DNA from 4 places in the Comamonas sp. GB3 AK4-5 genome. Region 1 is predicted to be linked to each of the others. Evidence: predicted binding sites of a transcription regulator. Region 1 holds the regulator's gene; each other region holds the start of a gene.

Region 1 (7,600 bases):
AGGAGCACCCCCCTGAGGCGCTGCGCGCCTTCCCCCCGCTCTCGCTTCGCTGCGCTTGCGGGCAGGGGGACGCTGCCGGTGCTGCGGGGCGGCCCTTGCACGGCAGCCCTGACATGGGCCAGGGGCGCCCCAGGGCTTTTGCATCACACCGAACTTTTTGCCTCGCCAGGGCTCTGATGTGGCACTACGCAAACAATCAACAGGAGTAGCTTTGATGAAACGCCGTGAGTTTTCCCTGGCCGTCACTTCGGTCGCATCCACACTGGCGCTGGGCGCCGCATCCAGCGTCCACGCCCAGGCGGCTGCGCCCAAGGAAGGCAAGGACTATGTGAAGCTGTCCAAGCCCGCCACCACGGAAGCGCCTGCTGGCAAGGTGGAGGTGGTCGAGTTCTTCTGGTACAGCTGCCCGCATTGCAAGGACTTCGAGCCCTTGTTCGCCGCGTGGAAGCAAAAAGCACCTGCCAATGTGAGCGTGCGCCGCGTGCCCGTGGCCTTCAACGCCAGCTTCGTGCCCCAGCAAAAGCTTTTCTTTGCGCTGCAGGCCATGCCCAATTTTGATGCCCTGCATATCAAGGTGTTCCACGCCATCCATGCGGAGCGCAACAGGCTGGCCAAGGACGAGGACATCTTTGCCTGGGTGGGCAAGCAGGGTGTGGACGTGGCCAAGTTCAAGGAGGTCTACAACTCCTTCTCGGTCTCCAACCAGATCCGCAAGGCCACGCAGCTGCAGCAGGAGTACGACGTGGAGGGCGTGCCTTCCATGGGCGTGGCCGGCAAGTACTACACCGATGGCCCCCGTGCCGGCAGCATGCAGAACGTGCTGGCTGTGGTGGAGTATCTGGCGGGCAGAAGTAAGGACACCCCCTGAGGCGCTGTGCGCCTTCCCCCTCTCTGGCTTCGCCGGAGGGGGACGGCACCGGCGCTGCGGGGCGGCCCTTGCGCGGTGCCCTGGTATGGGCCGTGCCAGTCTCAACGCTGCGAGTGAGTGCAGTGTTTGTTGTGCGGTGATCTGCCGCAGTGGAAGCCCGCCGTTGTGCGGGCTTTTTGTTGTCTGCAATGTGCTGGAGCAGACCGTAACATCATCGCTGGCCCAGCACACGCTGGGCTGATGTCCGTACCCCCTACAATGGCAGCAAGATTCATGCCTTCTATGACACGCAAACTCCTCCCGCTGCTTCTGCTGGCAGCCCTGGCTGGTGCCATGGGTCCGGCCCAGGCCGAAAAGGCCGATCGCAACAAACCCATGAACATTGAGGCTGACGCGCTGCACCACGACGAGTTGCAGCAGGTCAGCACCTTCACCGGCAACGTGGTGCTCACCAAGGGCACCATCTTGCTGCGCGGAGCCAGGCTCGAAGTGCGCCAGGATGCCGAGGGCTACCAGTTCGGCAAGGTCTGGGCCGAGAAGGGCAAGCGCGCCTTCTTCCGCCAAAAGCGCGACACCCTGGCGGGCGCGCCCGAGGAATATGTGGAAGGCGAAGGCGAGATCATCGAGTACGACGGCAAAAAAGATGATGTGCGCCTGATCCAGCGCGGTCAGCTGCGCCGCTACACCGGTGCCACGTTGAGTGACGACATCACCGGCACCATCATCACCTACAACAACCTGACCGACGTGTTCACCGTGGACGGCAGCCGCCGACCCACGCCGGGCAGCGCGGAAGCGGCCAACAGCTCCGGCAGCCGGGTGCGTGCCGTACTGGTGCCCAAGACCCCACCGGCCGCAGCGCCTGCGGCACCGGCGAACACCGTGTCGCCACTGCAGCCGTCCAACAACCTGAACCCGCGCAAACCGTGACCACTGCCGCCGAGACCCCGTCCCCCGCTGCCAGCAGCCTGGAAGTACGCCATCTGGCCAAATCCTATGGCAGCCGCAAGGTGGTCAAGGATGTGTCGCTCACCGTGCAAAAGGGCGAGGTGGTGGGCTTGCTCGGCCCCAATGGAGCGGGCAAGACCACCTCGTTTTACATGATCGTGGGCCTGGTGCGCAGCGATGCCGGTGACATCCACATCGATGGCCACTCGGTGGCGAACATGCCCATCCACCAGCGCTCGCGTCTGGGGCTGTCCTATCTGCCGCAGGAGGCCTCCATCTTCCGCAAGCTCAGCGTGGAAGAGAATGTGCGCGCCGTGCTGGAGCTGCAGCGCGACGCCCAGGACAAGCCCCTGTCCAAGGCCGAGGTGGAGCAGCGCCTGACAGATCTGCTCAAGGAGCTGCGGGTGGACCATCTGCGTTCCTCGCCCGCGATCGCCCTGTCCGGTGGCGAGCGCCGCCGTGTGGAAATCGCCCGGGCGCTGGCCACGCAGCCGCGCTTCATCCTGCTGGACGAGCCCTTTGCCGGTATCGACCCCATCGCGGTGATCGAGATCCAGCGCATCATCGGCTTCCTCAAGGAACGCGGTATCGGCGTGCTCATCACCGACCACAACGTGCGCGAGACGCTGGGCATCTGCGACCACGCCTTCATCATCAGCGACGGCCATGTGCTGGCGCAGGGTACGCCGGAAGAGATCGTGGAGAACGCCGAAGTCCGGAGGGTCTACCTGGGCGAACATTTCCGCATGTAAGCCCGGCTTCCACCACCAGCCTCCACCATCACCACGCCGAAGACACCGAGCACCAAGGGAGCGCCACGTTGAAGCCAGGTTTGTCCTTGCGAGTCTCGCAACATTTGGCTTTGACGCCGCAATTGCAGCAGTCGATCCGGCTGCTGCAGCTGTCCACCCTGGAGCTGGCCCAGGAAGTCGAGCAGATGCTCGACGACAACCCTTTTCTGGAGCTTTCCCCCGAAGAAGCCCCGCGCGAAGACTTCGGGCTGTCCCAATCCGATGCCCCGGCCCAGGCCGATGACTACGGGGCCGAACAAGCTGCACTTTCAGGAGCTTCAGACGCTGGTGCAGAAAGCGCTGAAGGCCCAAACAATGCAGAAAGTGCCGCCGATTTCGATGCCCCCGACTGGGACGGCGACGGCGGCCACGACCTGCAGCCCGATGACAGCGAATGGGGCGGGGACGCCCCGGCGCGCGGCGCGCTCAAGGACGGGGAGGAGGGCATCAGCGCACTGGATCTGGCGCGTGCCCATGAATCGCTGACCGACCACCTGCTGCGCCAGGCGCTGTCGCTGCACCTGTCCGAGCTGGACGGCCATGTGCTGCGCTATCTGATTGAAAACCTGAACGACGACGGCTATCTGGAAGACACGCTGCAGTCCCTGGCCGAAGGCTTGGCGGGCTGCGAAGACCCGGAGCGCCTGGAAGAGCTGGTGCACCGCTTCACCGTGGCGCTGCGTTTGCTGCACAGCCTGGAACCCGTGGGCGTGGGGGCGCGTGATCTGGGCGAATGCCTGCAACTGCAGCTGCAGCATTTGCAGCAGCGCCGCGAAGCCGATCCCGCCGTACTGGAAACGGCGCTGGCCATTTGCGCACAGCCGCTGGACCTGCTGGCGCGGCGCGATGTGCGCCGTCTGCTGCAGCTCACCGGCCACCATGAGGAGCGCGTTCGCGCCGCCATGGCGCTGATTGCCCGGCTCGAGCCCCGGCCCGGCCGGCGCTTTGCCGATGTGGAGCGCCACATCGTTGTGCCGGATGTGATCGTCACCCGCTCCAGTCGCCGTGCCAGCGAAGGCACACCCCAGTTCAATGTGCAGCTCAATGCCGATGTGATGCCGCGGCTGCGCGTGCACGACATCTATGCCGGTGCGTTGCGCGGCCACAAGGGCAGCGAAGGCCATGCCGGCCTGCAGCAGCGCCTGCAGGAGGCGCGCTGGTTCATCAAGAACGTGCAGCAGCGCTTTGACACCATCTTGCGTGTCTCGCGCGCCATCGTGGAGCGGCAGAAGAATTTCTTTGTGCATGGCGACCTGGCCATGCGCCCGCTGGTGTTGCGCGATATTGCCGATGAGCTGGGCCTGCATGAGTCCACCATCAGCCGCGTGACCACGGCCAAGTACATGGCCACGCCCCATGGCACTTATGAGCTGAAGTACTTTTTCGGCTCCGGCCTGGGCACGGAAACCGGCGGCAATGCCTCGAGCACGGCAGTGCGGGCGCTGATCAAGCAATTCGTCTCGGCAGAGAGCGTGAAAAAGCCGCTGTCGGACAGCCAGATCGCCGACATGCTCAAGGAACAGGGCATTGATTGCGCCCGCCGCACCGTGGCCAAATACCGCGATGCGCTGAAGATTGCACCAGCCAATCTGCGCAAAAAGCTGTAAATATCAGCGTGGATAGCTACCAAAGCAGTAGCGAAAGCCGGGCTGCGGTACCCACCGCACTGCGCAGCATGCCGGCTGGGTAGACAGGGTGGACATACCCCTGCGGGTCAGTAGCTACCGCCATGGCGCGGGCCGGTGGAAACAGGCACATTGGGAGCCACGCGCTGGCGGCTTGCGTGGCAAGCAGGCCTTGGCTTGGCAACCCCCTACAGGCAGGAGACAGACCATGGTTGCACCGCTTTCTTCCGGGGCCTTGCCCCGCACCACCTCGGCGGCCGAAAGGGCCGCAGCAGGCCTGCCGCACCGCGTGGCACACATGGCCGTGGTGGGCAGTCTGAACATGGACCTGGTGCTGACCCTGGAGCGCATGCCCCAGGCGGGCGAGACGGTGTTGGCCCAGACCCTGCAGTCCACCCCGGGTGGCAAAGGCGGCAACCAGGCCCTGGCCTGTGCGCGCCAGGGGGCTGAAGTCACGCTGTTTGCCAGCGTGGGGCGCGACCAGCCCGGCAACCAGCTGCGGCTGGCGCTGCACGCGGCCGGTATCAACGTGGAGCATGTGGCGGTGCAGGAAAGCGTGCCCACGGGCACGGCCGTGGTCATGGTCGAGCCAGGGGGCGAAAACCGCATCTGCGTGGTGGCCGGTGCCAATGCCGAGCTGGTGCTGCCCGAGGAGGCTTTGCTCTATGCGTTGGCCCAGGCAGATTTTCTGCTGCTGCAGCTGGAAGTGCCCGATGCCGTGGTCCTGCAGGCCCTGCAGGCGGCCCACAGCGCGGGCTGCCGCGTGGTGCTCAACCCATCACCCGTGCGCATGCTGCCTGCGGCTTGGTGGCCCCTGGTGCACACCCTGGTGGTGAATGCGCAGGAGGCCGCGGCACTGACCGGTCTGGAGGTCGACGGCCCGGCTGCGGCGCAGCAGACCTGCCAGGCCTTGCTCGCGCGTGGGGTGCAGCAGGTGGTGCTCACCCTGGGGGCACAAGGCGCGGTGGCCGGGGTGGCCCGGGGCTCGCCGCGTCACCATGCCGCCCTGGACTTGCCCGTGGTGGACACCACGGGCGCGGGCGACAGCTTTCTAGGGGCCATGGTCACCCGCTTGGCCGAAGGCGACAGCCTGGCCGATGCCGTGGACTGGGGCATTCGTGCGGCCAGCCTGTGCATGGGCAAAGCCGGTGCACAGCCCTCTATTCCCACCCGGGCGCAGGTGGAAGCGCTGGCGCTGGTGCGCGAGCTGGAGTGAGACATTCTGCTGATGACGCTTGCATAAGCCGCTCCTGAACAAGGAGTGATGCAGCGACGCCACCAGGCTGCGCTTCAGCGCGTGCTGCCGTCGCAGTAGGCGTGCCAGCCTGCCGGCGTGTTCTCAAAGCCGCGCTGCAGGGCCAGCTCCCAGGGGCGCTCGCAGCGCTGGGTACGTTGGCACCAGGAATTCCCGGTGGATGGCTTGCAGCCATGGGCATCGGTGTGGCCACCCAGAATGAGGGCCTCTGGCGCGGCTTCGCTGGAAGTCTGGGGTGCACTGACTGCCGCTGCAGCGGGCTGCGCGGCGGATGGCACAGCGGGTGCTGCAGTGGGCGCGGACTGGCAGGCACCGAGCAAGGTCAGCGCCAGAGCGCCCAGCAGGGCGCGGGGCTGGGCCGCGATGGAAAGCAAAGAGGGCAATGGCATACGCCTATCTTATGCGGCGTCTCATGGTTCTTAGCCCCGTAGCAGTGCCGGGTGTGAGGACGCGGTGCCGTGGTGGCCTTCCAGCCTGAAGCCCGCCACCGCATCGGCCAGCTGGTGGGCCTGCTGCTGCAGGGCCTGTGCGGCGGCCGTGGCCTCTTCCACCAGGGCGGCGTTTTGCTGCGTGCCCTGGTCCATCTGGCTGACAGCGCCGCCGATTTCGGCAATGCCCCGGCTTTGTTCCTGGCTGGCATTGCTGATCTCGGAGACGATGGCGGTGACGCGGCGCACGCTGTCCACCACGTCCTGCATGGTGGTGCCGGCATCCTGCACCAACAGGCTGCCGGTACTCACCTGGCTGACGGAGTCGTCGATCAGCTGCTTGATTTCCTTGGCGGCTTCGGCGCTGCGCTGGGCCAGGGTGCGCACCTCGCCGGCCACCACGGCAAAACCGCGGCCTTGCTCGCCGGCGCGGGCCGCTTCCACGGCGGCATTCAGCGCCAGGATATTGGTCTGGAAAGCGATGCCGTCAATGACGGCAATGATGTCCACGATCTTGCGTGACGCCGCATCGATACCCCCCATGGTTTGCACCACCTGGTTCACCACGGTGCCGCCGTGGGAGGCAATGTCGGAGGCATTGGCGGCCAGCTGGTTGGCCTGCTGGGCATTGGCCGCGTTTTGCTGCACGGTGGCGGTGAGCTGTTCCATGGCCGCGGCGGTTTGTTCCAGCGCGCTGGCCTGCTGCTCGGTGCGCGAAGACAGGTCCTGGTTGCCGCTGGCGATTTCGCTTGTGGCCAGGCGCACCGATTCCGAGGAATCGCGTATGCGCACCAGCACCGAAGCGATCTTGTCCACAAATTGGTTGAAGGCGCGGGCAATCTGGGTGAGCTCGTCATTGCCCTCGGTGCCCAGGCGGCGGGTGAGGTCGCCGTCGCCGGAGGCGATGTCGTTGAGCGCATCGCGCACCACGGCCAGGCGGCGCAGCTGGTGGCTGACGGCTGCTGCCACCAGGACCACGGCGGCCAGCACGCACAGCACGGTGATCAGCACGGACACCTGCAGCAGGCGGCGCAGCGGCAGGGTGGCTTCGTCACGGTCCACGGCCACGGCCAGCACCCAGGGCGTGCCTTCCACACGGGCGGCATACAGCATCTGGGTGGCGCCGCCAATCTGGGCCTGGGCATGGCCTCCCTCGCTGGCCAGCTTGCTCAGCAGCGCGGGCGTCAGCTCGGGTGCCAGGGCGGTGGAGGGCTTGAGGATCAGCTCCTGCTGGGTGTGGACCAAGATATTCGATTGGCCATCCAGCAAAAAGGCAAAGCTCTTGGCCATGGGGTGGATGGCCGCCACCTGCTGGACCACGCTGTCCATGTACATATCGGCGGCCACCACGGTATTGGGCTTGCCTTTGGGGCCGGCTGGCTCGGCAAAGCTGAGGGTCAGCTTGCCATTGGTGGCGTCGACATAGGGCGGCGTCAAAATGGGTTTTCCGGCCTGCATGGCCAGCTGGTACCAGGGGCGCTGTGTGGGGTCGTAGCCCGCATCCACCGGGTCGAGAAACACATGGCGCTTGTCGGCAAAGCCTATGTATGCGTCGTCAAAGCCACCGGCCTGTTTGGCTGCACGCAAAAAGGGCAGAGGATCGGCCTGGCCCAGCGCATATTGGATGGCGCCGGTGATGCGCTGCTTTTCCTGTACCCATTCCGTCAGCACATGGGCGTGGACAT
Region 2 (7,600 bases), 1.8 Mb from region 1:
ATAGGCGCTGTGGTTGACCTGGTTGAAGGGCTCTAGCGCGATGCGATAGCGGCGGTACAGATCCATCATCGCGTGGTGGTTGAAGGGCACGCGCCAGGGGCCGGGGTTGAGGTAGTTGCCCTGGGAAAAGCCCACGGTCTGGGTGCTGCCGTCGAGTTCGGTGAACTGGTCGCCGCCACGCAAGGTCCAGCAGCGTCCACCTGCACGGTTTTGGTATTCCAGCACGCTGACCTGGTAGCCGGCGTTGCGCAGCTCGATGGCGGCCAGCATGCCGGCCAGGCCGGCGCCGAGCACCACCACGCTGGCGCCGGGCTTGGCACGGCCCAGTGGGGCGTGGCCTTGGTAGCCGGATTCAGCGGCATAGCCCAGGCTGGACATGGCCTGGTACATGGCCGCGCCACCGGCCACTTGGCCAATCCTGGAAAGCAGGGCGCGTCGGGTGGGCAATGTGTCCGCGGCGGGCATAGGTCTGTTCGCTTTCTTGATCTTGAGGCCGGTGGATGGCTGCAGGTCAAACAAGGCTGCAGTGCTTGTTTCGTGAGCAATGGCTGCTATCAAAAGCAGGGTGTGTGGACAAAGGCTTGTTCAGGTCCGCGGTGTGCCGCGGCCCCAGGGTCAGGTGCTTAGATCGTGAACACGTTCTAAGAGATGAGATGGCCAGCTATTTGCTGACCGAAGTGGCGCCGCGCACGGCCGCCACTTCGATTTCCACCAGCAGGGCGGGGTTGGCCAGGGCCGCGACCTCGAAGGTGGAGCGTGCCGGCAGATGGGGTTGGGTGGCCGTGCCGAAGAACTGGCTATAGCCCTTCATAAAACCGGCAAAGTCCATCTTGTCGCCCTTGCCGGGGTCTTTGACCAGATAGACCTGCATCTTCACCACATCGGACATGGACAGGCCCATGCCTTTGAGCTGTGCATCAATGGTTTGCAGCACGGAGACGGTCTGAACCTCGGTGTTGCCATAGGCCGCGATGTCGGTGGGCGATTTGCTCTTGTCCTGCACAGCGGCGGTCTTGCCCGAGAGGTAGATGGTGCTGGCGCCGGCAGGCACTTCCACGGCATTGGCAATGGGGAAGTTGCTGCCGGGCAGCTTGTAGCGCAGCAGCTCGGGGGAGGATGGCGTCTGGGTGGCACAGCCGGCCAGGGCCAGGCTGGTCAGCAGAGCGGGAAGCAGCAAGGGGGCACGGAAAGACATGGTGGAAAACCTTTTCAGATCGAGACACAAAACACCACCGCCATCGCCAGAGATGCGGTGGCAAGAGAACGTTTACGGCCGAAACAGTTGCACGTCGTTGGCGCTCACCGGGTCGGTGTAGCGGTTGCCAAAATGGCTGCGCACGTAGTTGACGACTTCGGCCACTTCCTGGTTGCTCAGCCGGGGAGCAAAGCCGGGCATGCCGTGCAGTCCATTCAAGACCACGGCCACGGGGTAGGCAGAGGCCGTGAGCTTGGGGTTGGAGGCCAGCGCTGGATAAAAGCCTGCGCCCTGGCTGCCCTGGGCCTGGGGCATGTGGCAGCCCTGGCAGATGGCCTGGTAGATTTGCGCGCCGCTGCGCTGGGTGAGCTGCTGCGGTGTGCTGGCAAAGTCGGCCTTGAGGGCCGCGACCTGGGTGGGGCTGAGGGCCAGGACTTCGGCCGCGCTGCCGGTCGTACCCTTGAGGCTGGGCTCGGCAGCCATGGTGGCCAGGGGCAGCAGACAGGCCAGCAGCAGGCCACGCAAAGCCAGGTCTTGTGAAGTGGTGGTGTGCATAGAGAGGGCTCCGTGAAGTGGTGGGAATGGCGTGTGGCCCAGGCCTGGCTCAGACGCTGATGGCCTTGGCGTGCAGGCGCTGTATGGCGTCCAGCGAGGACAGCACCGCACCTTCCTGCCAGGCGGGGAGATAGGACATGTGTTCACCGGCCAGCACGATGCGGCCGTCCACCTGGGCCATGGCCTGGTAGTGCTGGGCACGCAGTGCGTCGCTCCATTGGCCAAAGCAGCCCTGAATCCAGGGCACGCGGTGCCAGGCCACGGCCACACCGGTTTTGAATTCCTTGAGGTATTGGGGGTGGATCTGGCTGCCGTATTCCAGCGCCATGCGGATGCGCTCCTGGGGCGTGAGCGAGGCAAAGCGGTAGGAGCCGTTGTCCTCCATGGTGTAGGCGCCCAGCAGCACGGCGGGGCCGGGGCGCATGTAGCCAGTGGAGGGGTAGGAAATTTGCCGGATCGGCAGGTCGGTGTAGCTGATGCCGCCGTAGATGCGCTCGTCTTCTTCCCAGAAGCGGCGTTTGAATTCCAGGCCGATCTTGTTGGAGCTGGCATAGGGCAGGCTGTCGATGCCGGCGCGCATGGCGCTGCTGACCTGGATGTCGAGCTGGCTCAGGATGGAGGCGGGGATCGTGCACACACACCAGTCGGCGCTGAGCTTGCGCAGGGCGCCGGGCCGGCGTGCGTCGCTGTAGTGCACGGTGACGGATTGCGCGTTTTGCTCCACCTTGCTGACCTTGGCGTTGTAGTGGATCAGCGCACCCAGATCGCGTGCCATGGCCTGGGCCAGGGTGTCCATACCGCCCACGGGTTGGAAGATGGTGGTCTGGAACTCGTGCATATTGCCCATGCCGATCTGGCTCCACATCTTGGATTGCAGCAGGGTGTGCAGGTCTATGGGCTCGGAGGCCTGGGCCTTGGGCATCAGCCCGCCGCCATGGTTGCGGTCGAAGCCGCGGAATTCGCTGTTGTGCAGGCTGGCGCTGTAGCGGTAGTCCTTGTCCAGCGCCCCCCAGGATTTGAGGCCTGCCAGCAGTTTTTCGCGGTCTTCGGTGGTGATGGCTTCGTCCAATACGCCCTGGTGCGTGGCCTTGGATAGCAGCTCGCTCACATGGCCGCGCACATCGCTGCTGATGTGGTGAAAGCGCTGGGGTTTGCCGCCAAAAGCCTGGGTCTGGTGCACATAGGCGTTGTGGTTGACCTGGTTGAAGGGCTCCAGCTGCACGCCGTAGCGGCGGTACAGGTCCATCATGGCGTGGTGGTTGTGGGGCACGCGCCAGGGGCCGGGGTTGAGGTAGTTGCCCTTGGCAAAACCCACGGTCTGGGTGGTGCCGTCGAGTTCGGTGTGCCGGTCGCCACCGCGCAGCGTCCAGCAGCGCCCGCCCGCGCGGTTTTGGTATTCCAGCACGCTGACCTGGTAGCCGGCATTGCGCAGCTCGACGGCGGCCAGCATGCCGGCCAGGCCGGCGCCGAGCACCACCACGCTGGCGCCGGGCTTGGCGCGGCTCAGCGGGGTGCGGCCTTGGTAGCCGGATTCAGCGGCATGGCCCAGGCTGGACATGGCCTGGTACAGGGCCGAGCCACCGGCCGCCTGGCCAATCATGGTGAGCAATTTGCGTCGGGTGAGCGCTGCTTTTTCTGCGGGCATAGGTCGGGGTGCTTTCTGGTGGGCTGCAAGCGCGGGGGCTGCGCCTGCTGTCTGGCTTAGTGCAACTGGCATGCCAGCTTTTCCAGCCGTGGCCAGATTTCCCCGGGCCACCTGCATGGCCGTCCCCTTGCCTGTATTGCGCTCCCTGGCGTGGGTGGTGCCAAGTGCGTGGGGCAGCAAGCGGTGCTGAGGTGGGAGATGGTTGGTGCTATCAAATTTGCACTTTTCTGGGCCTGGATGTGCACCAAGCCTGCGAGGAGAAAAGCTACTTTGGTGCAGCTTGTGAGCGACCGTATTTGCGCGTTAATGCATGTGTCGGTAAGGCCCGGAGACGCGCAGCCACCACGCCATGCCGGCGTAAAAAAGCCCGCGCATGGCGGGCAGGGAGTACGGCGAAAAAGCGCTCAGACGCTTATCCCATAAGCGATGGATGCTCTTTATTGAAGCGCGTCAGAGCTGGGTGGGGTCGTTGCTGCGTGCCGCATCTTCCAGGCGGTCCACATCGCGCAGCGGGGCGAACAGCCGCGTCCAGGCGCCCACCACGCCCAGGGTGCACAGGCTGCCGACAATGGCGGCAGGCACCGCGCCGATGGCAGCAGCCATGCTGCCGGCGCGGAACTCACCGAGCTCGTTGCTGGAGCTGATGAACAGCATGTTCACCGCATTGACACGGCCACGCATGGTGTCGGGTGTGGAGAACTGCACCAGGGCCGAGCGAATGTAGACGCTGACCATGTCTGCCGCGCCGGCCACGGCCAGGCAGGCCAGCGACAGCCAGAACCAGTGCGACAGCGAAAAAACCAGATTGGCCAGGCCGAACACGGCCACGGCTGCAAACATCACCTTGCCCACATGGCGCTGTATGGGCCGGGTGCTGAGCCACAGGCCCATGGCCACCTCGCCCACGGCCATGGAGGAGCGCAGCATGCCCAGCCCCTCGGGGCCGGTGTGCAGCACCTCCTTGGCATAGACCGGCAGCAGCGCCACCACGCCGCCCAGCAGCACGGCAAACAGGTCCAGCGAGATCGTGCCCAACACAATGGGCCGGCTGCGGATAAAGCGTATGCCTTCGCTGGCCCGCTGCCACATGCTGCCTTCGACGGGTTGGCGCGGAGCCGCAAAGCGCACAGGCACGCGCGCCAGCAGCAGCACGGCCAGCACCAGGGCGATGGCGCAGACGGCATAGGTCAGCTCGCCGCCGCCCAGCCCGTACAGCGCGCCGCCCAGCATGGGGGCGGCAATGGCCGAGGTGCGCATCAGCATGCTGTTGGTGGCCAGCGCCTGGGCCAGATGTTCGCGCGGCACGATTTGCGGCAGCAGGCTTTGCATGGCCGGGCTGGTGAAGGCGCGGCTGCAGCCAAACAGCACCAGCACGGCATAGATGCCGGCCACACCATGTTCACCCAGCGTGGTCAACCACAGCAGCAGAGCCGCACAGAGCGCGGCCACGCTCCAGCTGGCGGCCAGAATCTGTTTGCGGCTCATGCGGTCGCTCAGGTCGCCGGCTGGCACCAAGAGCAGCAGCATGGGAATGAACTGCGCCAGCCCCACCAGGGCCAGCGAGAGCGGGTCACGCGTGATGTCGTAGACCTGCCAGGCCACGACGATGGCCTGCATCTGCTGCGCGAAAAAGCCCAGCATGCGGGCCGCGAGAAAGGGCACGAAACCCGGCTGGCGCAGTGCGCCGCCCGATACCGGGGTGGGAAGGATGGCAGACAAGGGGGAGCTGAATGCAAGGTGAAGTGGCGCATTGTGGCCGAAGCGGGCGCAGGAGTCTGTGGAGAAGTGTCGGCGCTGAAAAAAGTGGCATACGGTGCAAACCCTTGTGTGGCGTGATGCTGGACGCTTGTGCCCCGATTTATCCACAGGGCCGTCCACAGTCTGCGGGCATAAGTGCGAGGGGCGGCGCAAGGTAGGCCGCTGGTCGCCGGTGTAGGAGGGCTACGGCGTGGGCCGCCAGCCTGTCAGACGGCTCACGGATGCAAATTTTTCCTACATGCATGCGGAGCAGGTCGCGGAACAATGATTTCCATAGCAACAGCGCAGGGTCGCCGGCGCTGCATTTCCGCCAACCACCGAGGCTGCAACCATGAACACGCAATACTCTGGAGCGCTACTGGGACGCCAAGCCGTGATCGAGTTCCCTGAAAGCATTGCTGAAGTGCGCTACACCGTTCGCGGTGATTTGCACTGGCGTGTGCGTGACAAGAACGGCAACATCACCCAGGGCCATGAGCGGCTGAGCTATTTGCAGCTTTCCGACACACTGCATTTTTTGAACTGGATCGAGAAGACCGGCTTCACCGTTAGCCAGGTCATCGATACCGAAAACGGCACGGTGAATGCTTTTTGGTCGTACGCCGATGACCAAAGCGAAGGCGGTCATCGCGCGTCCATGTTTGTGGATGGCAAGTTCCGTTTTTGCTGAGCCATGCTTTGTAGGGGCGTGTGCGGGATAGGCCATAGCCAGGGCATGGGCCCTGAGGTCGTCAACACGCTCTCACGGCTTGGCGCCTGTGTATGCCAGGGAAAGCGCCTGGCCAGCACCTGACTGGGACATGGAGATCGGGGTTATGGCTGCACTGCGGTGCAGCCATTTTTTTGGGCCGGGTTTTGCGGCGGCATATGTGCCCTGCAGCACATCCAGGAGGCTCGTCAGGTCGGCGGCGGTTTCTCCTTCCGATCGCCAGGCCATGCCAATGTGCCTGACGGTTTGCGGGAGCGGGATGGGCACGATGCACAGCGGAGCCGCTTCGGGCCCAAGGGCTTCCGCCAACGAGGCCAGCGCCAGCCGCCCCGTTTGCAGTACGACGGCGCGTGTCAGCGTCGGGCTGCCTGCGTACAGGCGGCTTGTGGGCGGTGGCAGGCCGGCTTGGGCAAAGGCCCGGTGCAGCGCGGACTCTGCAGGGGAATGGGGCAAAGGCAGCACCCATTCATGCGCCAGCAGATCGGCCAGCCCGGGCTTGGGCAGCGCAAAAACGGGATGCCCGGCCTGGGCCACCACGGCCAGCGAGTCCTCCATCAGCACTTTTTGCTGAATACCGTCCGGAGGTGGAAATCGCAGTGCACCCAGCAGCAGGTCAATGTCTGCCCGAAGCAGCTGCTGCACCAGGCTTTCGTAAGTCCCATCGACGGCCCGAATTTTCAGTGCCGGGTGGGCCCGAAACACGGCATCCACCGCCGTGGGGAGCAGCAGGGAGACAGACAGCGGCAGTGCGCCGATGACCAGCTCGCCACGGACTTCTCCGCGCCACGGTGCCAGGTCGGCGTGCAGGGCGCGCAGCTCTGCAAACGCCAGCTGGACGCGGTGCAGCAGCGCATCGCCTGCCGGGGTCAGGCGCGTTCCGTGCGTGGAGCGGTGGAAAAGGTGAACGCCCACCAGATGCTGTAATTGCTCCAGCACGCGGTGGACAGTTGCTGGCGTGATCTGCAGGTGCGTGGCCGCACGCGCTTCACTGCCGCAGAGGGCGATGGCGGCCAGGGCCTGCAGGCTCGAAGGCGTGACGCGTGCGGCAAAGTGCTGTGCAGAGCAGAGTGCAACGTGGTGCCGTGCACCCAGCGCATGTGCGGCCTTTGCGCCCTGTTCGAGCAGCAGCAGCAATGCCTGCGTTCGCCGGCTGACCAGCCGGCCTGGGACCGTGGCTGCCATGCCGCGTCCGCCGCGCTCAAACAGCGCAACGCCGCAGACATGCTCCAGCTTCTGGATGGCCCGGGTGACGGCGGGCTGTGAGAGGTGCAAGGCCTTGGCTGCACGCAGCGCGCTGCCATGCACCACCACGGCTGCCGCGCAGCGCAGCGTGCGCAGCGAATCGAGAAACGGTGCGTCGCGTGCGGCGAGGTTCATGCGGGAGCATGGTACTTACGGTCGGTGCTGGTGTGCTCGACGCATAGTAAGTGAAGGTTTCGGATGTGGTGGATTGCTTACATCGCCGCACAACGAGGGTTTGCGGCCTTCACATGGGCTCAAGCGCAGCCAGGTCGTGACAGCATTTCAGCCATGGAGAAAAAGGTCGTGTCTTGAAATCTTTCAACGTTTTTTCAGTGTGTTGAAAATTGCCAGTCAGATTCTTTTTGTAATAAAAATTGCCGCTGACTGAAGCGGCTCGATGCCGCCACAAGCCACCCCATGCCGGCCGCCAGCCATGGGCTTCAAAGAGGCCGGCCCCTGCGAGGCCGTAGCCAGCAGGGGGCGGTCGTCGTTATCA
Region 3 (7,600 bases), 1.5 Mb from region 1:
GAACGGCGAAGTGCAGTTCGATGTGGTGTACGAAGAAGCCATGCGCCACGCCGAGCTGCTCAAGCCCATGATCGCCGACGTTTCGCGTGAGCTCAACGATGCACATGCCCAGGGCAGCAACCTGCTGTTTGAAGGCGCACAAGGCACGCTGCTGGACGTGGACCACGGCACCTACCCCTATGTCACCTCGTCCAACTGCGTGGCCGGCAATGCGGCCGCTGGTGCGGGCGTGGGCCCGGGCATGCTGCACTATGTGCTGGGCATCACCAAGGCTTACTGCACCCGCGTGGGCGGCGGTCCTTTCCCCACCGAGCTGGAATGGGAAAAGGAAGGCACCCCCGGCTATGTGATGAGCACCGTGGGCGCCGAAAAGGGTGTGACCACCGGCCGTTCGCGCCGCTGCGGCTGGTTTGACGCCGCGCTGCTCAAGCGTTCGGCCCAGATCAATGGCCTGTCGGGCCTGTGCATCACCAAGCTGGATGTGCTGGACGGCATCGAAGAGCTGCAGCTGTGCGTGGGCTACGAGCTGGATGGCGAGAAGATCGATCTGCTGCCCCTGGGTGCGGACGACATCGAGCGCTGCAAGCCCATCTATGAATCCATCCCCGGCTGGACCGACTCCACCGTGGGTGTGACCGACTACGACAAGCTGCCGGTGAATGCGCGCCGTTATCTGGACCGCATCCAGGAAGTGACGGGCGTGCCCATTGCCATGGTGTCCACCAGCCCCGACCGTGATCACACCATCCTGATGCACAACCCCTACAGCGCTGCTTAAAGCGGTGCGCACCTTCTCACCATTCAACACGCGAAATACCGGAGCCAACCTTATGTTGACTGAAGACGGCAAGCACCTGTACGTCAGCTACGACGAATACCACGGCCTGATTGAAAAGCTGGCCATCAAGATCCACCAGTCCGCCTGGGAGTTCGACACCATTTTGTGCCTGGCCCGTGGCGGCCTGCGCCCCGGTGACATCCTGAGCCGCATTTTTGACAAGCCCCTGGCCATCATGTCCACCAGCTCCTACCGCGCCGAAGCCGGCACGGTGCGTGGCCATCTGGACATCGGCCGTTTCATCGCCACGCCCAAGGGCGAGATCGCCGGCCGTGTGCTGCTGGTGGACGATCTGGCCGATTCCGGCGTGACGCTGAATGCCGTGGTCAAGATGCTCAAGGACAACTACCCCCCGATCACCGAGCTGCGCACCGCCGTGGTCTGGACCAAGGGCCTGTCGACCTTCCACGCCGACTACTCGGTGGAAGATCTGCCCACGAATCCATGGATTCACCAGCCCTTCGAGAACTACGACAATCTGACTCCGGCCAAGCTGCTGGAGAAGTGGAAGGTCTGAGCCTCTGGCCTCATGCTGAAAGCCCCGCAAGGGGCTTTTTTTGTGCCCGCTGTGGTGCCGATCCACCGCAGCTTGGGTGCGTATAGCAAAAAGTGAGCGGCCTGTGCTGCTGTGTTGGTGATTTAAGCCAAGAAGGGCTTTGAAAGTCGCCATGCATAGGCGATTGATGCTATTTAATTGGTAGCTATAAATGCAGAATACTTGCCTGTTTTGACGCCATTGGCATTGCCCGCCGCATGGCGCTGCGCGGCGGTGTGCTGCACCATGGGCAATGCTGCGCTGTCGTGAAAATGCGCGATGCCCGGGTCATGCATTCAAGCTTGTATCCAAGTCGTAACAGCAGGCATACACTGCGGGCTCATTTTTGAAAGTGGTGTCTCTGTGGTGGTCTCTCGTTCCAAACGTCAAAGCCTGTCGTGGCTGCTGGGTGCAATCTCTTCCCCGGCCCTGGCCGCACTTCCAGGGGCCGCAGCCACCGGGGCAGCAGGCACGCCCGCGTCTGCACCCGCCGCCGCTGCGGGTGCCAAACTGCCGCCCGTGTTCGTGCTCAACTCGCTGGACGCCACCATCAGCGTCATCGACCCCAACACCTGGGCCGAGACCGCGCGCCTGCCCACGGGCAAGGAGCCGCACCACCTGTATCTGACGCCGGATGAGAAATCCATCATCGTGGCCAATGCCACGGGCGACTCGCTGACCTTTGTCGACCCCCGCACGGCCGCCATCCAGCGCACCGTGCGCGACATTGTCGATCCCTATCACCTGCGCTTCTCGCCGGACATGAAGTGGTTCGTCACTGCGGCCAACCGCTTGAACCATGTGGACATCTACCGCTGGGATGGCAGCAACCCGCAGCTGGTGCAGCGCATCAGCACCGGCAAGACGCCCAGCCACCTGTGGATCGACGCCAAGAGCACCACCATCTACTCCACCATGCAGGACAGCGATGAGCTGGTGGCCATCGACATCGCCACGCAAAAGCTGCTGTGGCGCGTGCCCACGGGCACCATGCCGGCCGATCTGTATGGCAGCCCGGACGGCAAGTTCATCTTTATCGGCCTGACCGGCAGCGATGGCGTCGAGGTGTTCAGCATCACCCCGGGCGCTGCGGCCACGCCGGCCAAGCGGGTGGGGCAAATCCCCACGGGCAAGGGCGCGCACGCTTTCCGCGCTCTGGGCGATAGCCGTCACCTGCTGGTGAGCAACCGCGTGGCCAACACCATCAGCAAGATCGATATGCTCAGCCACACCGTGGCGGACAACTACCCGGCACCGGGCGGCCCGGACTGCATGGACGTGACCACGGACCGCCGCTATATCTATCTGTCCTCGCGCTGGGCACGCAAGCTCAGCGTCATCGACATGGTGGAGAAAAAAGTGGTTCGCCAGGTCAAGGTGGGCAAGTCGCCACATGGCGTGTGGACCCTGGCCCACTCGCCACGTTGAACCCGCAGAGTCTGCGAGAGGAGGGTGCATGGCCACCTACCGATATGTCGCCCGCGTTGCCATGCTGGCGGGTGCTGCGTTTTGCATAGCTGCTTATGCAGATAGGGCGGGCGCTGTAGCCCCTAAAGACGTCAAAGACTGCGACAAGCCAGTCTATTTGACCTTCGACACCGGCCACATGGGCGTGGCCGATCTGGTGGCCGATGTGCTGCGCCGCCACCAGGTGCGCGTTACCTTCTTTGTCGCCAACGAGGCCACGCAGCAAGGCGATGGCAGCCTGGGCCAGCATTGGGCACCCTGGTGGCAGGCCAGGGCCAAGGAAGGCCACCGCTTTGCCAGCCACACCTGGGACCATGTCTACTGGCGTGGTGACCAGGGCACGGCGGCTGCACCCAGCTTTCGCGTGCGCCCCTCGCAAGGGCCCAACAAAGAGCAGGCCACGACCATGAGCGCGGCCCAGTACTGCGCGGAAATTCGCAAGTCCAGCGACTGGCTGCGCCAGACCACAGGCCAGGCGCCGCTGCCGCTGTGGCGGGCACCGGGCGGCAAGACCTCGCCCCAGCTCTTGCAGGCGGCCGAGGCCTGTGGCTTCAAGCATGTGGGCTGGTCGCCGGCGGGCTTTCTGGGCGATGAGCTGTCCAGCGAAAAATTCAGCAACCAGGCCTTGCTGCAGCAGGCGCTGGCGCGCATTCGCCCGGGCGATGTGCTGCTGGCCCACCTAGGCATCTGGTCGCGCAAAGACCCTTGGGCACCGGCCGTGCTGGAGCCCTTGATTGTGGGCCTGCAGGCCAAGGGATTTTGTTTTCGCACCCTGGATACGCACTCCGACTTGCGCGCCTGGGTGCAGGCCCATGCGGGCGCTGCCGCAGTGAAGGAATGACATGGTGTGGGAAACATTGTCCCAATGGTTTGGCCAGGCCCAGCAAGGCCTGTATGAGGGCGTGGTTCAGCCGGCGCTCTACCACCTGGGCATGGCCAGTTGGATGGAGGATGCCTTTGATGCCACCGGCTGGTTGCTGGTGGGGCTGATTCAGCTGGTGGTGCTGGTGCTGGTGATTGGCCCGCTGCAGCGCTGGCGACCCGTGGAGGCGGTGACCGACCACCAGTCCGTGCGCGTGGATGTGCTCTACACCCTGGTGCACCGCCTGGGGCTGTTTCGCCTGGGGCTGTTCTTTGCCCTGGATCCGATCTGGAACGCCTTGTTCGGGCACTTGCATGTCTGGGGCATGCCCAGCTTGCAGCTGGAAGACCTGTGGCCGGGCGTGACCGATCTGGCCTGGGTCAGCTTCATCCTCTATCTGCTGGTGTTTGATCTGGTGGATTACTGGATTCACCGGGGCCAGCACAGCTGGGGCTGGTGGTGGAAGCTGCATGCGCTGCACCACTCGCAGCGGCAGATGACCATGTGGAGCGACAACCGCAACCACCTGCTGGATGATGTGGTGCGCGACAGCATCATCGTCATCGTGGCCCAGCTGATTGGCGTGCAGCCCGCGCAGTTTGTGCTGCTGGTGGCGCTGACCCAGTTGAGCGAGAGCTTTCAGCATGCCAATTTGCGCCTGTGGTTTGGCAGCGTGGGCGAGCGCCTGTGGGTCAGCCCGCGCTTTCACCGCCGTCACCACACCATAGGCATAGGCCACGAGGCCCAGGTCTCGGTGCGCAACCGCAAGGCCCGTGGCAACAACTTCGGCGTGCTGCTGCCCTGGTGGGACATGCTGTGGGGCACGGCCAACTTCGAGCTGCGCTGGGACCCCACGGGCGTGCGCGACCAGGTCCAGCCCAATGCCGCAGGCCAGTTGCGCGACTATGGGCGGGGCTTTTGGGACCAGCAATGGAAAGGCCTGCTGCGCCTGGTGAACCGGGCCTGAGAGCGTGTTCGTAATCTCCTCGCGACGCGCCAGCGTCTTTGCGGGATGGGATACAAGGCGCGATACCGCAGCAATAGCTGTGCTATTGCGAGGATTCGCAACGACGTAGACCGCCCGCAAAGGCACTGGCCCTTCGGGTTGGAGCGAAATCGGGCGATTTCTTCGCGCTGAAGCTTGCTTGCACCCCGGTGCAAGCTGCGCCCCATCGGCTCGAACTCATCCCGATTGCGCTTCAACGCGCCTGCGTAGAGATCGTGAACACGCTCTGAGCGCACCGGGCAGGGGCGGGCTGGCGCTATGCTGGCGGGCATGCATTTGTTGTTCACCTCCTTGGCCCGCGCCCTGGGCCATTGCCTGCACCGCAAGGTCGTGGCCTGGTCTTTGTTGCCCCTGCTGTTGATGGCCGTCTTGGCCATGCTGCTGTCCTGGCTGTTCTGGCAACCGGCCTTGCAATGGACCGTGCAAAGCCTGGAAGGCGTGAGCTGGCTGGGGCGCGTATGGGATTGGCTGCAGCAGCAAGGCTGGGGTTGGGGCGTGGATTGGTTTGCCGCCATGCTGCTGGTGCTGGTGAGCTCTGCGGTCCTGGTGCTGCTGGTGTTGATGCTGGTGTCCCTGTTCATGACGCCCCAGTTGGTGGCCTGGGTGGCCGAGCGGCGCTTTCCCACGCTGGAGCGCAAGCAGGGGGCTCCCTGGTGGCAGTCTCTGGCCTGGGCCGTGGGTTCCACGTCGGCGGCCTTGCTGCTGCTGGTGCTCAGCATTCCGCTGTGGCTGATTCCGCCGCTGGTGCTGGTGTTGCCGCCATTGATTTGGGGCTGGTTGACCTACCGTGTCATGGCCTTTGATGCATTGGCCGAGCATGCTAGCCAGGCCGAGCGCCAGGCATTGTTTGCCCGCCATCGCATGTCGCTGCTGCTCATGGGGGTGGTGTGCGGGGTGCTGGGCGCTGCACCCAGTGTGGTGTGGGCCTCGGGCGTGCTGTTTGTGGCGCTGTTCTGGCTGCTGGTGCCGCTGGCCATCTGGATTTACGCCCTGGTGCTGGCCTTCTCCTCACTGTGGTTTGCGCATTTTTGCCTGGCCGCGCTGGAGCAGCTGCGCCAGCAGGCGCGGCAGGGGTATGCGGCCCCAGTGGAAGTTGGTGCGCACGGCGCATAGTCTTCAGCGCATGGGAATCCTGTGCCCGCAGCGACAAAACCACAGTCCGCACAGCTACACTTGCGGGCGATGGATGTCAGGCCTGGGCCTTGGTTTGGCCTGATTACACCAATATGGTGCAGTTGAGCGCTAAATTGGTGCATTGCTTTTCGCCTTGTGAAAAAGCGCCAGATTGCACCGCTTTGGTGATTGCCCGGTCTGCTGCCATGTGCTGCGGCGGACCCCTGGGTGCATCCCAGGGTCGTGCAAGCTGGCACGCATTCTGCTTTACATCCCCCGTACATTTACCAAGCGCTTTTCCAGGAGAGACCTGATGGCTAAGACCGTTGCAGACGTGATGAACATGGTGGAGGAAAACGACGTCAAGTTCGTCGACCTGCGCTTCACCGATACCCGTGGCAAGGAACAGCACGTGACCGTGCCCCTGTCGCACTTTGATGAAGACAAGTTCATGTCGGGCCACGCCTTCGACGGCTCGTCGGTCGCAGGCTGGAAGGGCATTGAAGCTTCGGACATGCTGCTGATGCCCGATCCCAACACCGCCAACATCGACCCCTTCTTTGAAGAAACCACGCTGATTCTGCAGTGCGATGTGATCGAGCCCGGTGACGGCAAGGCCTACGACCGCGATCCCCGCTCGGTGGCCAAGCGCGCCGAAGCCTATCTGAAGGCCTCGGGCCTGGGCGACACCGCTTACTTCGGTCCCGAACCCGAATTCTTCATCTTCGACGGCGTGCGCTGGGGCGTCGAGCCACACAACCCCTTCTTCGAAATCGAAGAGTACGAAGCACCGTGGAACACCGGCACCAAGTTTGAAGGTGGCAACCGCGGCCACCGTCCGCGCACCAAGGGTGGCTATTTCCCCGTGCCCCCGGTCGACAGCACCCAGGATATGCGCGCCGAAATGTCGCTGATCCTGGAATCCCTGGGCATTCCTGTCGAAGTGTTTCACCACGAAGTGGGCGGTGCAGGCCAGAACGAACTGGGCACCCGCTTCTCCACCCTGGTGGAGCGCGCCGACTGGACCCAGCTGCAAAAGTACGTGATCTGGAACGTGGCCAACACCTACGGCAAGACCGCGACCTTCATGCCCAAGCCTTACTCGGGCGACAACGGCTCCGGCATGCATGTGCACCAGTCCGTGTGGAAGGATGGCAAGAATCTGTTCGCCGGCGACGGCTATGCCGGCCTGTCCGACTTCGCGCTGTACTACATCGGCGGCATCATCAAGCACGCCCGTGCCCTGAATGCCATCACCAACCCTGGTACCAACTCGTACAAGCGCCTGGTGCCCGGCTTTGAAGCCCCGGTGAAGCTGGCCTACTCGGCCAAGAACCGCTCCGCCTCCATCCGCATCCCCTACGTGAGCAACCCCAAGGGCCGCCGCGTGGAAGCCCGCTTCCCCGATCCGCTGATGAACCCCTACCTGGGTTTTGCCGCGCTGCTGATGGCAGGCCTGGACGGTGTGGAAAACAAGATCCACCCCGGCGAAGCCGCCACCAAGGACCTCTACCATCTGCCTCCGGAAGAAGACAAGCTGGTGCCCACCGTGTGCCACAGCCTGGACCAGGCCCTGGAAGCGCTGGATGCCGACCGCGCCTTCCTGACCAAGGGTGGTGTGTTCAGCGATGCCATGATCGATGCCTACATCGAGCTGAAGATGGGTGAAGTGACCCGCCTGCGCCAGGCCGTGCACCCCGTTGAGTACGATATGTACTACTCGCTGTAAGCACAGCGCCCGGTTTTTGCAGGTGCCCACCGCGCCTGCAGGCCATGGAT
Region 4 (7,600 bases), 410 kb from region 1:
AGGCCGGCCCCAGGTCCGGCCCGCCAAAGCTTCAACGCTGGTAGGCAGATTCGCCGTGGCTGGTGATGTCCAAACCTTCGCGCTCGGCCTCTTCCGAGACGCGCAAACCCACGGTGAACCTGCAGATGGTGAAGGCCACGGCGGCCACCACACCCGACAGCACCAGGGTCACCAGCACGCTCTTGAGCTGCACCCACACCTGGTGGGCCATGTCGTAGTTGGCGGGCTCCATGCCCCCCAGGCTGGAGGCGCAGAACACACCGGTCAGGATGGCACCCAAGATGCCGCCCACACCGTGCACGCCGAACACGTCGCAAGTGTCGTCCACCTTCAGCATATGCTTCAGCCCGGACACCCCCCACAGGCACAGAGGGCCGGCGATCAGGCCCATGACGATGGAGCCCATGGGGCCGACAAAGCCTGCGGCGGGGGTGATGGTCACCAGACCGGCCACGGCGCCGGAAGCCGCACCCAGCATGGAGGCCTTGCCCTTGCACAGCGCCTCGGCCACGATCCAGGACATGGCCGCCGCTGCGGTGGCGAAGATGGTGTTGATAAAGGCCAGGCCGGCAATGCCGTTGGCCGCACCGGCGGAGCCGGCGTTGAAGCCGAACCAGCCCACCCACAGCAGCGAGGCGCCCACCATGGTCAGCGTCAGGCTGTGGGGCGGCAGGGCTTCCTTGCCGAAGCCTATGCGCTTGCCCACCATATAGGCGCCCACCAGGCCGGCCACGGCGGCGTTGATGTGCACCACGGTGCCGCCGGCAAAGTCCAGCGCGCCATCGGCCGCCAGCAGACCACCGCCCCAGACCATATGGGCCATGGGGATGTAGCTGAAGGTGAACCACAGCACGGAGAACAGCAGCACGGCCGCGAACTTGATGCGCTCGGCAAAGGCACCCACGATCAGCGCCACGGTGATGGCCGCAAAGGTGGACTGGAAGGCCACGAACACATATTCGGGAATGGTCTTCAACGCGGACGACAAGGTGTCGGGCGCAATCCCCGCCAGGAACAGCTTGTCGAAACCGCCGAAGAAACGCCCCTCACCGCCGAAGGCCAGCGAGAAGCCGTAAATGCCCCACAGCACGGTGATCAGCGAAAAAATCACGAACACCTGCGCCAGCACGGACAGCATGTTCTTGGAGCGCACCAGGCCGCCGTAGAACAGCGCCAGACCGGGGATGACCATCAGAATCACCAGCATGGTGGAGGTCAGCATCCAGGCGGTGTCGCCTGCGCTGAGCGTAGGTGCGGCTTCAACAGCTGCGGCCACCACAGGCGCTGTGGCTTCGGTCACGGCCGCCGCCACAGCAGGTGCCGCTTCCTGGGCCCAGGCACCGGCCGTGGCGGCCAGCATGCCCAGACCCAATGAAAGTGCGGGAAGTGTTTTTTTCATGTCGGTTTCTCGCAATGGTTGGGGGTTCAGAGGGCGTCCTTGCCGGTTTCGCCGGTGCGTATACGCACCACCTGTTCCAGGTCGTAGACGAAGACCTTGCCGTCACCGATTTTTCCGGTGCGGGCCGCGCTTTCAATGGCCTCCAGCGCCTGCTCCAGCACCTCGTCGCTGACGGCGGCCTCGACCTTGACCTTGGGCAGAAAATCAACCACGTACTCCGCGCCGCGGTACAGCTCGGTATGGCCTTTTTGCCGGCCAAAGCCTTTCACCTCGGTCACGGTGATGCCCTGCACGCCGATCAGCGAGAGCGCTTCGCGCACCTCGTCGAGCTTGAAGGGTTTGATGATGGCGGAAATCATTTTCATGACGTGAGCTCCTTGAGGTTCACAAAGTCTTGGCCAGCGTCACGATCAGACGGGCCTTGTTCACATCGCCGAAGTACGCTTTTTTATTGGCGCCGGCCACTGCCCCGGTCAGACTCAGACCGCCGCCGAAGTCATAGGCTGCTCCCACGCTGTAGTCGACATAGTTGGGCACGCCAAGGCTTTTGATGTCGCTGGAAAAGCGCGTGTAGCCCACGGAGGCCTTGAGGGTCACGCTCTTCACCAGCTCCTGGCTGTAGGCCAGCTGGAAATAGCCGGTGTTGCGGCCCTTCAGCCCGGAGCCATCCTTAGCGCCCGCCCAGTTGAAATAGTCCTTGGAGACGGTGTGCGAATACTTGGCCGTGAACGGTCCATAGCTGCCTGCGCCGTACAGCTCGGTGGTGGTGCCGCGGCTGTTGCCGGAGTAGAGATAGGTCAGCGCGCCCACATCCCAGTCCACGCCCGCCCCCTTGAACTTATAGCCGCCGTAAAAGTCGGTCTCCAGCGAGTTGCCAGGCAGCCAGTTGACGGAGGAGTTCCAGTTGCCCACGTAAAAGCCGCTGTCCCCGAAGCTGTAATCGAAACCGCCTTGCAAGGCCGGCTTGATGGTGCTGCTGCGGCCCGTGTCTTGGTCCTGGCCACGGAATTTGTAGTTGCTCGTCAAAGCGATATTGGCGGTCAATTCCGCCTGGGCCCACAGGGGCGCAGCGACCAGCGCTGTCAAAGCCAGGGTCTTGCAGCACACGCGTTTCATACAGATCCTCCGCTTGGGTGGTGAAATGGAGCTCTGTTAAAGCAGGGACCGTGCCAGCTTGCGCCCCACGGGCCGTGAACCCGGCTACCTGCACCGCACAGTCCGCGTGCACCTGCTTTGTGCAGTCCTCCCTGCGCCCCTTGCACCTACGCATCGGCCATATAAAAAGCACCAAGATGGTGCGAAATTTCCGATGGAAGGGCGCAGCCCTCCCTCGGCCTGCCCATGCACGGCCGTCGCACCACCGCGGCGCGCAAGACGCTGCAGGCCATACTGGGCCGCACTGTTGACTGCGAAAAGGGAGTCGCCCATGGGTTTGGCCCTGGTCCCCAGCCGTGCCCTGCTGGGCCTGCATGCACCGCGCGTGACGGTGGAAGTCCACCTGGCTAACGGCCTGCCCTGTCTGACCCTTGTCGGTCTGGCGGATACCGAGGTCAAGGAAGCACGCGAGCGCGTGCGCAGCGCCATCGCCAATGCGGGGCTGGAGTTCCCGCACAGCCGGCGCATCACCGTCAACCTGGCCCCGGCCGATCTGCCCAAGGACTCGGGCCGCTTCGACCTGCCGATTGCCCTGGGCATTCTGGCGGCCAGCGGGCAAATCGACGCCACACAGCTTTCGCGCTATGAATTTGCCGGCGAGCTGTCGCTGTCCGGCGCGCTGCGCCCCGTGCGCGGCGCCCTGGCCACCGCGCTGGCCCTGCAGCTGCAAGGCGATGCCCTGCCTCTGGTACTGCCCCAGGAAAGTGCCAGCGAGGCCGCCCTGGTGCCCGGCAGCACCGTCTATGGCGCAACGCATCTGCTGGATGTGGTGCGTGCCCTGCTGCCCCAGGGGGGCGAGCCCCTGGCGCCCGCCATGGCCACGCCCCATGCCCCAGCAGAGGCCCCTCCCGATCTGGCCGAGGTACAGGGCCAGGCGGCCGCCAAGCGCGCGCTGGAGATTGCCGCGGCCGGCGCCCACGGGCTGCTGCTGATCGGCCCACCCGGCAGCGGCAAGTCCATGCTGGCCCAGCGCCTGGCCGGCCTGCTGCCCCCGCAAACCCCGCAGGAGGCGCTGGAAGCCGCCGCCATCGCCAGCCTCACCGGCGACTTCGACGCCGCCACCTGGGGCCAGCGCCACACGGTAGCGCCCCACCACACGGCCAGCGCCGTGGCCCTGGTGGGTGGAGGCTCGCCCCCCAGGCCTGGGGCCATCTCACGGGCCCACCAGGGTATTTTGTTTTTGGATGAATTTCCCGAATTCGCCCGCAGCGCGCTGGAGGCGCTGCGAGAGCCGCTGGAAACCGGGCGCATACAGATTGCCCGCGCCGCCCAACATGCGGAATTTCCTGCGCGCTTTCAACTGGTTGCCGCCATGAATCCCTGCCCCTGCGGCCTGCGGGGCAGCAGCCGCTGCCGCTGCACGCCCGACCAGGTGACGCGCTACCAGGCCCGGCTCAGCGGCCCGCTGCTGGACCGCATCGACCTGCAGGTGGAGGTACCGGCCCTGCCTCCCGCAGAGCTGCTGCAACCCGTGCAAAGCGAGCCCAGTGCCACGGTGCAGGCCCGTGTCATCCAGGCCCGCCAGCGCGCCTTGCAGCGACAAGGCCATGCCAACCAGTGGTTGCTGCCCAGCGCGTTGCAGCAGCATCTGCAGCTGGACGATGCCGCCCAGGCCCTGGTGCACAAAGCGGCCGAACGCCTGGCCTGGTCCGCCCGCGCCACCCACCGGGCACTGAAGGTGGCGCGCACCATTGCAGACCTGGCAGACAGCGAGACCGTGCAGGCCGCCCATGTGGCCGAAGCGCTGCAGTATCGGCGAGGGGTGAAGTAGAGGCTCCCTGAGGCGCTGCGCGCCTTCCCCCCGCTCTTCGCGAGCTGCGCTCGCGGGCAGGGGGACGACACCAGCGCGGCGGGGCGGCCCTTGCGCGGTGTCTCTGGCCTGGGCTACGCCAGCTTTGTGCGACTGAGGCACAAGCAGGTTCTGCAGCGGCACCGAAATCCGGTGGGCACGACCTGCTTATTCCCAGGGGAAGGCCCCTATCTCCCCTTGCGCCCCTTACTGGCTGAAGCGCCGCATCTGCTCCATGGCCTGCTGCACATAGGCAAAATTGGGCGAGGTCTTCAGCGGCTTGTAGTGCTTGTCCACAAGCTGGTATTGCCCCAGAGACCCCACTTCCAGAATGTCGTTGGCGGTGACCACGGCATATTGGCTGTAGCCGGAAATCAGCAGCCATGGCCGGTCTACCGGTTTGTCCAGTAAATTCACACCGATGGCGTAATCGCCGGGGTCGTTTTCCACCTGCAGATACTGCTTCATCAGCGTAGGCACAACATCGGCATGGCTGGTGAATGCAGACCCCCAATCATGCGCCGGCCGAATCCCGCCCCCGACCATGGCAAAAGGCACATGCACCTGGGCATCCGAGAAATTGCTGTTATGCCCCCAGTAATTCAGCCCGTTGTCATTGATTTCCTCGGCATGGTCACCGGTGATGATCACAATGGTGTTGTCCATTTCACCGGATGCCTTGAGCTGGTCAATGACCTGCTTGGCCAAACTGTCCACAAAATGCACACTGGTTTTATACATATTCAACCAGGGCAAGGTATCGGTTTTGGGCCCACGCTGCAAATAGTCCGGGTTCTCCAGCATGGGCTCATAGCGATGGGCATATTGCTTTGGAGATTCATAACTATGGGGGGCATCGTAGAAAAGGAATGAGAACGACGGGCGTCCCTTTTCACGCTGCTTGAACCACTGCACCCATTCCTCCGTGATGTTGGTATCACGGTCTACCGCCGTGGCGCCTTGGGAACCGGTACGCAGTGGTTTGACCTTTGAAAAAACCGTCTGATCAAACTCCGGATTGTTCAGCTGTGCAGAAGCAAAAATGCCCAGTTGATAATCCAGTGCCTGCAGCCTGTCCAGCAATACGGGACTGGCCCGGTTGTTCAGCACACTGTGCCAGTACGAGCCAGGAAGGCTGTAGAACATGCCAAAGATTCCCACGCGGGTCGCATTGCCTGTGGACATATGCTGGTTCAGCACCATGCCCGATTGCGCAAAAGACCAGAGATTGGGCGTGTTCTCCGCATTGAAAGTGTGCGCTCGCCACGAGTCTATCGCCAAGATCACGATATTGACGGGCTTTTCAACAGGCCCTGTCTGCAGCGGATGCACGGGATAGCGCAAGTCACTGCGTTGCTTGTGCTCGGTCAATAGCTTTTGCTGCTCCAAGGCCTGCTCGTTCACCCAGCCATATTTGCGCATGGTGCTGTTGGAGGTGGCGGGATAAAACAGGGGCAAATAGCGCTTGAGTTGTGTCACCGGCTGAAAAGCATGGGCTGCGGCCCAGACATGAATGCCATTGGTGGCAAGCAAGGCGGCGAGTGCAGCGGCTGCCATCCACCGCGTCGACTTCAGTCGGCGCAATGGCTCTTTGCTTTCCAACACCCGCAGCAAGGCATATTCAACAACCCACAGCAAGGCCACCGCCACGGCCAGCATCAGCCACATGGCCAGGGGGAAATCCACCACCTGCCCAGCCATCAACAACTCCAGCACCACGGAATTGATATGGAATCGGTATTGTGAAAAGACAATGGTGTCCACCACCAGAAGACCGATGACCAAGGTCGCTGCGGCGGAGAGGATGAGATGGCGCCAAGAATTTCTCAACCACAATGCCGGCAGCAGCACAATGGCGGCCGCAATCCCCAGCAGGGCCATTTGCGAATAGGTTGCCGTCACCATGAAGATCCAGCCAATCAAGGTATCTGGAAGCTCGGGCAAGAAATTAAAATACCGTAAAGAGATCAGAGCCGCCGCAATAATATTGACTGAAACAAACTTCCCATACCCAGAATATTTCTGCATTTTTATGCTGACCTTCTCTGCCTTCTTTTCAATTCACGCACGCTCAAAAACACCTGGGGTTATCCAGAAAACATGGTGAGGGATTGAATCTTTCGCCCGTGGGCCTCAGCCCCTTCTGACGTAGATACACAAGCAAACAATTATTACCCAGCGGCAACTTCGCTGCACCAGGCAAGCCCTGGCTTTTGGCCTTCACGTCAAAAACACGGCGGCTTCCAGCGCCTCGGCCCCGTCCTCTGCTTCTGCCGGCACCACGCCCAACAGCTGTGCAAAAGCCCGCAGCGCGGGCGACCACCCGGTCTGCGCGCCAGTCACAAAGCAGGTATCCACCCGGGCGATATTGGGCTGCAAGGGTGCGGGCAGCGGGCACCAGTGCACGCCAAAGCGGTGCTGTTGAGACACCACCACGGCCTGGGGCAGCAGCGCATAGCCCATGCCGGCGGCGACGCAGCCCAGGATGGCGTCCAGCGTGCCCAGTTCCATGATGTGCACGGCTGTGATCCCCTGGTTGGCCAGCAGCAGCTCGATGCGCTGGCGGTAGCTGCAGCCCTGGCGAAAGGCCAGAAACGGTGTGCTGCACAGCGCAAGCGGTGTGGGAAAGGCCGCCAGCGGCTGGGCGCTGACCAGCACCAGCTCTTCTCTGAACACCGGCCAGCCCGACAGCTGAGGCTGGGGCGGCATGCCCGAGACAAAAGCACAGTCCACCTGGCCGGCCAGCAACTCGCTGAGCTGGCTGGCCGTGGGGCCGGTGCGCAACTCCAGCTGCATGCCGGGGTGGCGCTGCATCAGCTGGGCCAGCAGCGGCGGCAGGCGCAGCGCGGCCGTGGTCTCCATGCTGCCTATGCGCAAGGCGCCGGGGGCGGCCTGGCGGCCCTGCAGCGCGGCCAGGGCCGCGTCGTGGGCCTGCAACATCTGCTGGGCATAGCGGCGCAGCACACGCCCTGCCGGCGTGGGGAACACCGGCGCAGCACGCTCCAGCAACTGCACGCCCACCTCGTCCTCCAGCTTCTTGATGTGGGCCGTCACATTCGATTGCACGGTGTGCAGGCGCTGGGCGGCGGCCCCAAAGCTGCCGCAGTCGCAGACCGCATCGAACATGCGCAGGGATTTGAGCTGCATAGACCATCTCCAAAAACGATGCAATCCATCATTTTGAATCATTGGACATGATCGACTCAAGCCGCTTACGCTGTGGCCCATCTATCTGCCTGGCCTGCCCACCGTGCTCC

The links. Region 1 encodes sigma-54, which starts transcription at its own class of promoters, with help from an activator protein. Its sites were predicted from a motif close to TGGCANGNAANCTGCTTT; they were not measured.
Region 2: ACA027_RS07465 (flavin monoamine oxidase family protein) is a predicted target of sigma-54. The motif match lies at 3,454-3,471, and genes of this name have one in related genera.
Region 3: glnA (type I glutamate--ammonia ligase) is a predicted target of sigma-54. The motif match lies at 6,073-6,090, and genes of this name have one in related genera.
Region 4: ACA027_RS01155 (TorF family putative porin) is a predicted target of sigma-54. The motif match lies at 2,554-2,571, and genes of this name have one in related genera.

The regions. Positions count from the first base shown of each region.
Region 1 is NZ_CP166730.1:4,913,577-4,921,176, reverse strand. It holds gene ACA027_RS21755 (SPOR domain-containing protein) at 1-1, shown strand, start outside; gene ACA027_RS21750 (thiol:disulfide interchange protein DsbA/DsbL) at 215-868, shown strand; gene lptA (lipopolysaccharide transport periplasmic protein LptA) at 1,151-1,798, shown strand; gene lptB (LPS export ABC transporter ATP-binding protein) at 1,795-2,568, shown strand; gene ACA027_RS21735 (RNA polymerase factor sigma-54) at 2,637-4,214, shown strand; gene ACA027_RS21730 (ribokinase) at 4,441-5,448, shown strand; gene ACA027_RS21725 (hypothetical protein) at 5,523-5,876, opposite strand; gene ACA027_RS21720 (methyl-accepting chemotaxis protein) at 5,907-7,600, opposite strand, start outside.
Region 2 is NZ_CP166730.1:1,684,077-1,691,676, forward strand. It holds gene ACA027_RS07450 (flavin monoamine oxidase family protein) at 1-465, opposite strand, end outside; gene ACA027_RS07455 (RidA family protein) at 662-1,195, opposite strand; gene ACA027_RS07460 (cytochrome c) at 1,268-1,750, opposite strand; gene ACA027_RS07465 (flavin monoamine oxidase family protein) at 1,800-3,395, opposite strand; gene ACA027_RS07470 (MFS transporter) at 3,846-5,036, opposite strand; gene ACA027_RS07475 (hypothetical protein) at 5,485-5,823, shown strand; gene ACA027_RS07480 (LysR family transcriptional regulator) at 5,896-7,239, opposite strand; gene ACA027_RS07485 (DUF4377 domain-containing protein) at 7,598-7,600, opposite strand, start outside.
Region 3 is NZ_CP166730.1:3,372,759-3,380,358, reverse strand. It holds gene ACA027_RS15285 (adenylosuccinate synthase) at 1-778, shown strand, start outside; gene ACA027_RS15280 (phosphoribosyltransferase) at 831-1,355, shown strand; gene ACA027_RS15275 (hypothetical protein) at 1,529-1,669, opposite strand; gene ACA027_RS15270 (YncE family protein) at 1,737-2,801, shown strand; gene ACA027_RS15265 (polysaccharide deacetylase family protein) at 2,830-3,681, shown strand; gene ACA027_RS15260 (sterol desaturase family protein) at 3,683-4,669, shown strand; gene ACA027_RS15255 (EI24 domain-containing protein) at 4,967-5,821, shown strand; gene glnA (type I glutamate--ammonia ligase) at 6,135-7,550, shown strand.
Region 4 is NZ_CP166730.1:268,252-275,851, reverse strand. It holds gene ACA027_RS01165 (ammonium transporter) at 32-1,399, opposite strand; gene ACA027_RS01160 (P-II family nitrogen regulator) at 1,426-1,764, opposite strand; gene ACA027_RS01155 (TorF family putative porin) at 1,784-2,515, opposite strand; gene ACA027_RS01150 (YifB family Mg chelatase-like AAA ATPase) at 2,826-4,325, shown strand; gene ACA027_RS01145 (DUF3413 domain-containing protein) at 4,551-6,371, opposite strand; gene ACA027_RS01140 (LysR family transcriptional regulator) at 6,564-7,490, opposite strand; gene ACA027_RS01135 (YbfB/YjiJ family MFS transporter) at 7,594-7,600, shown strand, end outside.